2 regions of the Peribacillus sp. Aquil_B1 genome follow, and region 1 is predicted to be linked to the other one. Evidence: riboswitches for the same ligand, from Rfam matches in the RefSeq annotation. Region 1 holds a riboswitch; the other holds the start of a gene.

Region 1 (5,328 bases):
ATCCATATATAAAATCGTTACCTTGATTCATTTTGTAGCTCTGAGTCCGTTTAGAAGGATCCTGGCCCGATTGGAAGCACTCCAGTGAAATATTATATTCATCTTGGATGAACTGATATTGACGATCCAGAATATCAAGTAATTCCTGATCTTGGATATGCTGACGCAAAAGAGTATACGTATTTAAAGTACCAATCGTTCCCGACAACACTTCATGTACATCGAATACTTCGTGACCACCGTGATTCATTTGTGGGGGAATGGCACCCGTTTGCATGTTCTGGTGTACTTGGCCTTGTTGATATTGGTTTTGCATAGTATTTCCCTCCTCGTTTTATCAATGATGCGAACAAGTTTAGTATGTTAAACCCCAACTGGATTATTCAATCTAAACTCTTCCAAGAAGACCAATAAGCTGCTACATCATGTTTTCCGTATAAAAAAAACGTGGCGTTTTAAACTATAAACACTTTATATGTTTGGGAGGAATTCCAATGACACATCAATGCTTCTATTGTAGTGATGACACGGAAGAGAAAAAAATCCATGTCGTAACGTTTCAAGTTACTGACACGGATAGAAATGAAATGCTCTGTGATGAATGTTATCAAGAATGGCTACAAGGAATAAAAGGTTAAGCATTAAAAGACCTCTGACATTCCCTAAACATCTTTGATGCATACTTGGATGAATTCAGGGGAACTTAAATGCGTTAAATAATGAATTTCAAGGAGGATGGTTATGGGAATTTTAAGTGGAAATCCAAAAGAAGAGCCCATGCATTACGGTGAAGTATTCGGAACATGGTCATTTCTAACAACTACAAAAGGGCTGATTGCCTGTCATCAAACTATGCTTAATCATACAGGCGACAAGGACCTGCATAAATTACTTGTTGAAGTGATCAATCAAGGGAAACAGGAACTTGACCAACTTGAATCATTATTAAAAGAAAATAACGTAGGACTTCCTCCGTCACCACCTGAAAGGCCTAAAGCTAATTTGGAGGATATTCCCGTCGGGGCACGTTTTCAAGACCCTGAAATCTCCGCTTCAGTATCAATCGATATTAATGCAGGATTAGTTGCTTGCAGCCAAATCATGGGTCAATGCATCCGAGAAGATATTGCACAGATGTTCGCTCAATTCCATACGAATAAAGCTGCATTGGGTGCTGACTTCCTAAGATTGAATAAGGAAAAAGGCTGGCTTGTCCCTCCTCCTCTTCATATTAATAAAACAAGTATGTAAATATAATGGAATATCCCCTGATCATGTTGACATCGTGATTGGATGCCCAACATGATTAAGGGATTAATTCCAATAATGAAAGGATTAAGGAATCACTACCATTGCAGACTTTCGATTAAGTGGCACTTTGTGCATTGTTGACTATAATCAGTTTTTACAAATTCATGATTACAATGCTCGCGAAAAATGTTCAGCTCCCTTTTCAGCTGTTCCAATTGAGTTTCCAACTGTTTCATTTCAACTTTTATTTGAATTGCCCGATTCATCGAATTCTCCCTCTCTCCGAATCATAGATAGATTTCCCCGTCCGTTTTCCTAAATTCATTCGCTTTTTCTTTAAGACCTTCATCGATTACCGACTCAAAACCCAGACCCTTTTCCTTCGCCAAATCACGGATGTCTTGAGATATCCTCATACTGCAGAATTTGGGTCCGCACATTGAACAGAAGTGGGCTGTTTTGGCACCCTCTGCCGGAAGTGTTTCATCGTGATATTCAACTGCCCTTTCAGGATCAAGGGAAAGATTGAATTGATCTCGCCAACGAAATTCGAATCTAGCCTTCGAAAGGGCATCATCCCGTTTTCGTGCCTGGGGATGACCTTTAGCAAGATCAGCTGCGTGGGCTGCAATTTTATAAGTAATGACCCCTACACGAACATCCTCTTTATTCGGAAGTCCCAAATGCTCTTTCGGTGTCACATAACAAAGCATGGCCGTTCCAAACCATCCAATCATGGCAGCACCAATCGCAGAAGTGATATGATCGTATCCAGGAGCTATATCCGTCGTCAATGGTCCCAGGGTATAGAATGGTGCTTCTTGACAGACTTCCAGCTGCTTATCCATATTTTCTTTAATCAAATGCATCGGTACGTGACCAGGTCCCTCCACCATGACTTGAACATCGTGCTTCCAAGCAATCTTCGTCAGTTCCCCCAATGTTTCCAATTCAGCAAATTGAGCCTCATCGTTTGCATCTGCAATGGAGCCCGGACGGAGGCCGTCACCTAAAGAGAAAGAAACATCATACGCCTTCATGATTTCACAAATCTCTTCAAAGTGAGTATAGAGAAAACTTTCTTGGTGGTGGGCCAAGCACCATTGTGCCATGATGGAGCCCCCTCGGGAAACGATTCCCGTAACACGCTTTGCTGTCATGGGAATGTATCGTAAAAGCACACCAGCGTGTATGGTGAAGTAATCGACACCTTGCTCAGCCTGCTCGATTAATGTATCCCGGAAAACTTCCCAATTTAAATCTTCCGCGACTCCATTCACTTTTTCCAATGCTTGATATATCGGAACCGTCCCAACTGGCACAGGTGAATTTCTGATAATCCATTCCCGGGTCGTGTGAATATTTTTACCGGTGGAAAGATCCATTATGTTGTCTGCACCCCAACGTGTAGCCCAAGTCATTTTCTCCACTTCGGCTTCAATCGATGAACTAACAGCGGAATTTCCAATATTCGCATTTATTTTCACATGAAAATTACGTCCGATGATCATGGGCTCACTTTCAGGGTGATTAATATTTGCCGGTATGATCGCCCTCCCGCTAGCTACCTCTTCTCTAACAAACTCAGGGGCTACATTTTCCCTGATCGAGATGAACTCCATTTCCGGAGTTATGATACCTTTTCGGGCATAATGGAGCTGGGTTACGTTTTGCCCTTTCGCAGCACGCAATGGTTTTCTTTTCAATCCCGGAAAAACTTCGGCGTTGGATTGTGACTCTTTTTTATAGCCGTTATCTTCGGGCTTTATTTCACGCCCTTCATACTCTTCAACATCTTCCCTTTCCAGAACCCAGCTGCGTCTAATCGGGGCAAGACCTTTATGAATATCAATGGGATATTCTGAATCCGTATAAAAACCGCTTGTGTCATATACTCGTAAAGGCGGATTCTCCTCTTCGCCGAATGACCCTGTAGTCGGACTTAGCTTAATTTCACGCATAGGTACTTTAATATCAGGTCTAGATCCCTCAACATACACTTTTTTACTCCCGGCAAAACTGGACATAATTGAAACATTCATGTCATCTACAGAATTACTCATCATGATTTCATTTCTCCTTTTTAAGTTCATTTAAAAAGGACAAAATCCAATCCATTTCGCACGAAAAAGCCAGATCTCATATTTAAGACCTGGCTAACGTTAGTATGACTACAGAAATGACCAATTGAAAAGTCATTGTTTAGTAGATTCTAACTTCCCCACGCTGGTATGAACCAGATCAGGTCCTGAGGGTTAAGAAGCTTAAGCGCTTCTCTCTCAGCCCAACTTTTATTGGACACCCCTAGTCTGAATAATTTAATTGATTACAGGGTAACTATATCTCACCCTTTTCATTCTGTAAATAATTTGAAAGACCTAATATTTTCATTACAACTCTCCAAAATTGGTTTTTTGAAGGAGAGCCGTTAATTAATTCCCCAGGCTCTCAAGGATTGGGTAAAGCTCCTCTAAATGCTTGATTTCATAGGTTGGAATCACTTCATTCCGTTCCTTATCATGGCGATTTATCCAAACAGACTTTATGCCTACTCGTGATGCCCCGAGGATATCCGTCATTAAATTATCGCCGACCATCAATACTTCATCCTTATCAAGCTCCATGATTTCCAAAGCATGCTCAAAAATGGAGGCATCCGGTTTACCTCTTCCAAATGCGCCTGATATCACGATTTGGTCGAAATAAGGAACCAGTTCAGGAGTAATTTCAAGTTTAGTATTTTGCAGCTCAGGAGATCCGTTCGTAAGCAATAGCAACTTATACTTCCCTTTTAATTCATCCAGAACACGGAATGTTTCTTCATAGATAAATGGCTTTTTGCGTCTCTCCGCAGGGAAACGTTCTGCCAGTTCAAGCCCAAATTCAGGGTCATCGATCCCTAATGCCAATAACCCTCTCGTCCACGCTTCTTTCCGATAAGCCGGTGCAATCCCCGCCATCTTCCTGAATTCATCATGATCATCCTGGAAATTTCCCCATAGCCCCTCAAATGGGTTGATTCCGATCATTTGTGTGAATGCATATGTATCGTAAGAAGAATAAAGCTCACGCGCTTCCTTTCGCACAGCTTCTTCAAACTCGTCGACATTTAGATCATATTTCTCCTTGGCCACTTCACATGTGGCCACAAAAGCTTCTTTTACACTTTTCTGATCCCATAGTAATGTATCATCTAAATCAAAAAAAACTGCCTTCAGCAAAATGTCCACCCCTCTTTCCCTATTATTGAATTCGTAAAAATTACACTATTACAATAATAAACCACAACCAATAAAAAAAGAATAACTATTCGGAAAATGACTTACCTTTTCTAGCGGGAAACCCATACTCACTTATCATCTTTCAAATACATACAGCTTACCATTACTGGCGATATTGAATTTTGGACCGGTGAATCCCCGTCGGATCAGCTCTTTCCTCATATATACCATGAGGGCGGCATGACTCACGATCAGCACATCCCGTTCCCCCTTTGCAAAGACTTCATCCAATACTTTATTGATCCTTCGCTCTGCGATCTTAATTTCCGCCCTTGTCTGCTTGTTGAACACCGAGCAGCAGCGAATCCAGATGGCCCAAAGGATGAATGGCAGCTTTACCCTTCCTTTAAGAGGCGGGGAAGGTATTTCCCGCAGCTCCTCCATCCGGTGAACCGTACCTGGATAGATATGTTCCGCTGTCTTGACAGCTCTAGACATATCACTGCAATAACATTCCTGCCATTCCTCCACGCCAAATAAAGTCGTCCCATAAATAATATCGGCTGCATCATAATCCTCAAACCATTGCTTCATTTCATCCGCCGTTACCGATCTCCCAGTAGGAAATTCATGTGCCACCTTAAAATGCCGTACCAAACCAATTTTCATATCTTCTCCTTTTTATCTTTTAAAATATACGTTTCTTTTTCTTGTAAAAAGCCCTTATCAATATATTACCCTATGTAAAACTTTTAAGAAAAAAGTATGTTGAAACCATTAAACCTTACTGAACTCTCCTTGGCACTGTGTATATGTTTAAAAATTATTAAAGTTCCATCGTTTAATTATGAGAGCA
Region 2 (5,328 bases), 570 kb from region 1:
AGCGGTAAAGTCATCAAGACCGTTAAGCTAAAAGACAATTCCTTTTGGGAAAAGGTGAAAAGAACATTCCTTTGAACGAACTAAAAAGGTACCGGATATGATAGCCGGTACCTTTATATATGATAAAAATCTTTCGTATTTTGATATAGGGTTTCATAAACATCCTCAATCGGCAATCCTTTAATCGAAGCAATTTGACGCACACTGTCATGCATCATGCCGGGATGGGTCCATTTCCCTTCGAAAACCCCTTCAAACGGCCATGGGCCATCCGTTTCAATCATCATCAGATTAAGAGGGTAAGCCGAAACTAATTCCTGTATTTCCCTCTCATAACAAACATCAGGTGTAATTGAAATGCGGTAGCCCTTTTCGGCCATTCTTTCGACTGTCCGGATATCGCCTTTAAACCAATGAAAGTGTGCCTTTGTGATTTGATGCTTATCCAAAAGGTCGCAAACGATGGGTGCATCGTCATGGACGGCATGAAGGATAACCGGCTTTTCCACCTCTTTAGCTAAGGTCAGGAACCTCTCCAGTATCTCTATATACGCTGAGTTATCAATATCGGGATTTTCCTGCCTTAAGTAATAGGGCAGCCCAACCTCACCTATGGCAACCATATCTTGACGATGTTCCCGCATCCAGTTCAAAAGTTCGTTCACTTCTTCATCGCTTGGGAGGGGCTGCTCTGGATGAAAACCAAAGGCAGGCTTTATTCGTGAATCCTTCAATGAGAGCTGATAATTGTTAATCGAAGAGGCCAAATTCATGGAAACAGACAGCAAGGATTCCACATGAACCTTTTCCATGTCAATCAGAATCTGCTTCCGCTTAACAACATCATACCGGTCCAAATGGATATGACTGTCGATGATCCTCAAGTTTAATCGCCTCCCTTAAGTAGAAAAAGTTGGTTTCAATGCTGCATATAAGTCTCTCTTCAAATGAAAAAATTCATCACTAAGAAGCTGTTCTTCACTTCTTGGCCTTGGAAATGGAACGTTCACTTCTTTGATGACAGCAGCCGGTCTTGCTGATAATACATAAATTCTATCGGATAGGAAAACCGCTTCATCTATGCTATGCGTAACAAAAAGCACCGACCTCCGATTTTCTTCCCATACCGACAACAGCCATTTTTGCATTTGCAATCTTGTCAGTTCATCCAAGGCAGAAAAGGGTTCATCCAGGCACATCAATTCCTGTGGACTTAAGATACTCCGGATGAATGCGGTCCTTTGCTTCATGCCTCCTGATAATTCATGCGGATATGCTTTCCCGTACTCTTCTAATCCAGCTTTCGTCAAAAGGGCTTTTGCCTTTTCTTTATCTCTGATCCCAGCAAGTTCACTTCCAAGCAAAACATTTTCCAATACCGTTCTCCAAGGTAAAAGGGAAGGCTGCTGCGGCATATAGCTGATATGACCCTTTAAGCCATTTATCTTTTTACCATCCAGTGAAATGATGCCATGATCCGGCTTCAAAATGCCGCCGATCAAGTGGAACAATGTACTTTTACCGCTGCCCGATGGCCCAAGGATCGTGACAAATTCCCCATCATCCACATGGAAATTCATATTCTCCAATATATTCTGTTTACCATCAAAAGAATAGGAGACATCTTTAATTTCCAGCTTCATCCTTGCCACCCTCCTTTCTCTTCCAAGAAACTAAATATTTCTCCAGGAAGGTGATGATTCCAAAAAAGATCAGGCTCATTCCCATAATGATGAAAATGGCAACAAACACCCGGTCTGTCCTGAACGCAGAGGATGCGAGCGTCATATAAACACCAACCCCCGATTTTGCCCCGAGCCACTCTGAAATAACCGCACCCATTACACTATAGGTGGCCGAAATTTTCAGACCGGAGAAAATGAACGGGATTGAGTGAGGAAATTCCAGCTTCCAAAATAACTGGTTTTTTCCCGCTCCCATCATCTTGAAATAATGCTTAAGTTCGTATGGTGTCTGGCGAAAACCGTCCAATGATGCAACCGCAACCGGAAAAAAACATACAAGCGAAATCACTATTAACTTAGGCAGCATGCCAAAGCCAAACCAGATCACCAAAAGCGGGGCCAAAACTATGATAGGTATATTTTGTGATAGTATGAGCAGAGGATAAACCGCGTCCTTCACACCTGGAAATAGATGTAGGATTGCCGCGATCAATAAGCCGATGCAGCTTCCAATAAAAAAACCCGACAACGCAAGCTCGGTTGTGGATATAAGGTGTCCGTAAAGATTGTGCGACGACTCAATTCCTTCAATAAAAATGGCCGATGGAGCGGGAAGCAGCCATTCTTCAACCTTCAATAAGACTGTCACTGACTCCCAAACTATCAGCAACAATAATAAAAGAAAGAAGGGAGCCCCCTTCTTCCAAATTCCCCTTCCGATCATGCCCGATATTTCTCCGTCAACGTATCCATCGTAATCCCGCTCGGCTGATATAATATTTTCACTTGCGAAATGACATTCGGCGATCCTATTTCAATCATTCTTACATTCATTTTTTCTATCACGGCAAAAAGTTCGGAAAGCTCGCCCTCCATTGTCGTTTCAAGCGGGTGAACCTCATACTTGACACCTGATTCTTCAATGATCTTGATTGCTTCATCGACCATAGGGATGACATTTTCCCCTTTAGGAATAATTTGTATACTAATTAATGAATTGGCCATTGTATTTCCTCCTATTTTGGTAAAAATTCATTGGTAAATGCCTTTTCAGGATCGAAATCACCTTCAAGAAGCTTGTTTTCAGTCATCCAATCACTGTAATTCTTCCAGATTTCCAGTTTTTGTTCACCCCAACGCGGAGCATCATCCTGATACTTGTCTGCAAGCCACTCCTGGCTTTTCTTAACTAGTTTTGCATCAAGATCCGGCGCAGACTTAATTAACATGTCTGCTGCATCAGCAGGATTTTTAATCGCAAACTGGTACCCTTTCGATGCTGCATGAACGAATGCTTTAACAGTTTCCGGATCTTCTTTTATCATCTTTTCATTTGTCGTCAAAACAGGCGTATAGTAATCAAGCTTATCAGAGTATTCGGTTAAGTAAACCATATTAAGCTTTTCATTTCGCAGCTCAGCCTCAATGCCTGTCCATCCATAATAAATCCAGGCAAAATCTATATCCCTTTTAACCGAAGTGAAAAAATCCATGTCTCCTGTATTGACTATATCCACTTTATTTACATCCGCATTTTCTTTTTTCATGAGTGAATCAATGATGGCCTTTTCTACCGGAGACCCCCAGCCACCATACGTTTTCCCTTCAAAATCCTTGGGAGATGTAATGTCCTTTGCCTCAGGGGAAGCGAATCCCGAGGTATTATGCTGGATGACGGCAGCTACCGAAACAATCGGCACGCCCTGCACGCGGGCCTGCGTTATGCCCTCCTGGTAGCTCACGCCAAATTCAGATTTCCCTGAAGCGACAAGCTTATCCGCTCCGGCTTCACCTGGCATGATGATTTCCACATCAAGACCTTGCTCTTTAAAATAACCTTTTTCCTTGGCTACATACAATCCTGTATGGTTTGTATTCGGTGTCCAATCGAGCACGACAGATACTTTTTTTAATTTTTCATTTCCTTCATTTTTAGATGCTTCTTCTTTTTCATTAGTTCCGCCTGCACCGCATCCAGCCAATAGGAACAACGAAGTTAACAGTGGCAAGAATTTATTCAAGTCATTATCCTCCTACACATCATATAAGATCCATATGCCGAAACCATAATGGGGCTCCAGGGTTTATTCGAATATTGGATAAAATAGCAAAAAACGCCCGAAGATGAATTCGGACGTTAACATACAAAACAGAAAGTCAGTAATAATATGTTCCCTCCGCTGGCATCATCCAGATCAGGTTCAAAGAGTCAGCATCTAAAGGATGCAATCTCAGCCAGCAGTACTGGCCCCCCTACATTTCTCGCACATATGAACTTTTCTCTCTCATTATATCAATTCATGGGGAAAAGGGAATACTAATTTGCTTCTTCTAACTAATTGGAAAGGTATTCCTCGCTCTTAAAGATATCTAGCAAAACATCTTTTGGAATGAAAACAAAAAAATTCTGCCTCTATTCACTCCAATCACTCTCGGCAGCAAGGGTGGCTGACACGTTACAAATAGTCAATTCCTTGCCGGCATTCATATAATGAGCATTACATGTAGACATTTTTGTTTACCGGTTTTATAAACCGTTAATTTCATAAGCAAAAGGTGGATATGATCATGATAAAGATTAATCACAAATGGTTAGATGTCAGTCAAATCCAACCAGGAATAGCATCTGCTAAATCGCTTGAAATTGTCCAATTGCTGGCGGAAGATTCTAACGTTTTTGAATACCGGAACTTTGGAGACTTTAATTTCGAGATACAGCTGAGGAACCGAGTCATTGCGGCAGCTATTGCGTTGGATAAAAGTAATGCAGAATTTTCCACACTCGAGGAATCGCAATCCAATGAACAATATTGGCGCCTTTCAAGGGATGGCACCTTTACCCTTCAGCCAGGGATTCTCCCCCATGCTGCACTTCTGGACATATTCATGAATGGAAGGCTTTATGCCTTCGAATGCGGGACAGCAATAGTCGTCACTTTTTTAAAGGCGATTTTGGATTTAATCGGCTCTAGGAATTTCGATTATCTTTTTTCAAACCTATTTTTATATGACTGGCGCCCTCCAGAGAATATGGCTCTTAATATTCATAAAGGGAGGGATTATACACCAGGCGATTGCGTTTACTTCATAAACCCTGATCATGACGAGTCAACTCCTGAATGGCAAGGTGAAAATGCCATACTATTAGGGAATAACCTCTTTTATGGACACGGGATCGGGATTACCACTTCACAGGGAATCATCAATGAATTAAATAGCAATAGAAGGCCGTTCGCAACCAGATCAGCATTCCTGACAACGCATATCATTTTCCTGGATAGTTCCTTCTATAGGCAATTCCAACTAAATAGAGCAAAGCCCGATCACTTTCCTGTCAGCCTTTCCAATTGTATTGTTTCTGAAATAGGTTCGAAGATTTACCTTTCATGACCTTTCTGTTTTATATACCGGCATAAAAAAAATGCTTGGGGAGAGATCTCCCAAGCATTTTTTTATTATTCATGCACCTATATTCCCTTTGCCTTTGAACCTGCGGACACTTGCCTGACCCCATTTCGTTATGGATAGTGTATAAACAGCCAAGGCTGACCATATGAACAAAAAGGCTAAAAGATGTGCTTTGGTGAAACTTTCATGATAGACGAATACCCCGATCAATAAGGATAAGGTCGGAGCGATATAC

What was found. A riboswitch is a leader RNA that binds a small molecule or an ion and turns the genes downstream of it on or off. The one in region 1 is predicted to bind thiamine pyrophosphate.
Region 2: linked by a shared signal. The riboswitch ahead of MPH60_RS02945 (ABC transporter substrate-binding protein) and the one ahead of thiC (phosphomethylpyrimidine synthase ThiC) in region 1 are both predicted to bind thiamine pyrophosphate.

Annotation. Positions count from the first base shown of each region.
Region 1 covers NZ_JAKXEE010000001.1:16,271-21,598, reverse strand. The annotation lists gene MPH60_RS00195 (spore coat protein) at 1-316, opposite strand, end outside; gene MPH60_RS00190 (hypothetical protein) at 495-638, shown strand; gene MPH60_RS00185 (DUF3231 family protein) at 742-1,251, shown strand; gene thiC (phosphomethylpyrimidine synthase ThiC) at 1,539-3,317, opposite strand; TPP riboswitch at 3,453-3,567, opposite strand; gene MPH60_RS00175 (HAD family hydrolase) at 3,684-4,472, opposite strand; gene MPH60_RS00170 (histidine phosphatase family protein) at 4,608-5,141, opposite strand.
Region 2 covers NZ_JAKXEE010000001.1:589,583-594,910, reverse strand. The annotation lists gene MPH60_RS02970 (NAD kinase) at 1-75, shown strand, start outside; gene MPH60_RS02965 (TatD family hydrolase) at 114-884, opposite strand; gene MPH60_RS02960 (ABC transporter ATP-binding protein) at 900-1,643, opposite strand; gene MPH60_RS02955 (ABC transporter permease) at 1,627-2,409, opposite strand; gene MPH60_RS02950 (thiamine-binding protein) at 2,406-2,690, opposite strand; gene MPH60_RS02945 (ABC transporter substrate-binding protein) at 2,702-3,706, opposite strand; TPP riboswitch at 3,841-3,950, opposite strand; gene MPH60_RS02940 (protein-glutamine gamma-glutamyltransferase) at 4,254-5,075, shown strand; gene rarD (EamA family transporter RarD) at 5,145-5,328, opposite strand, start outside.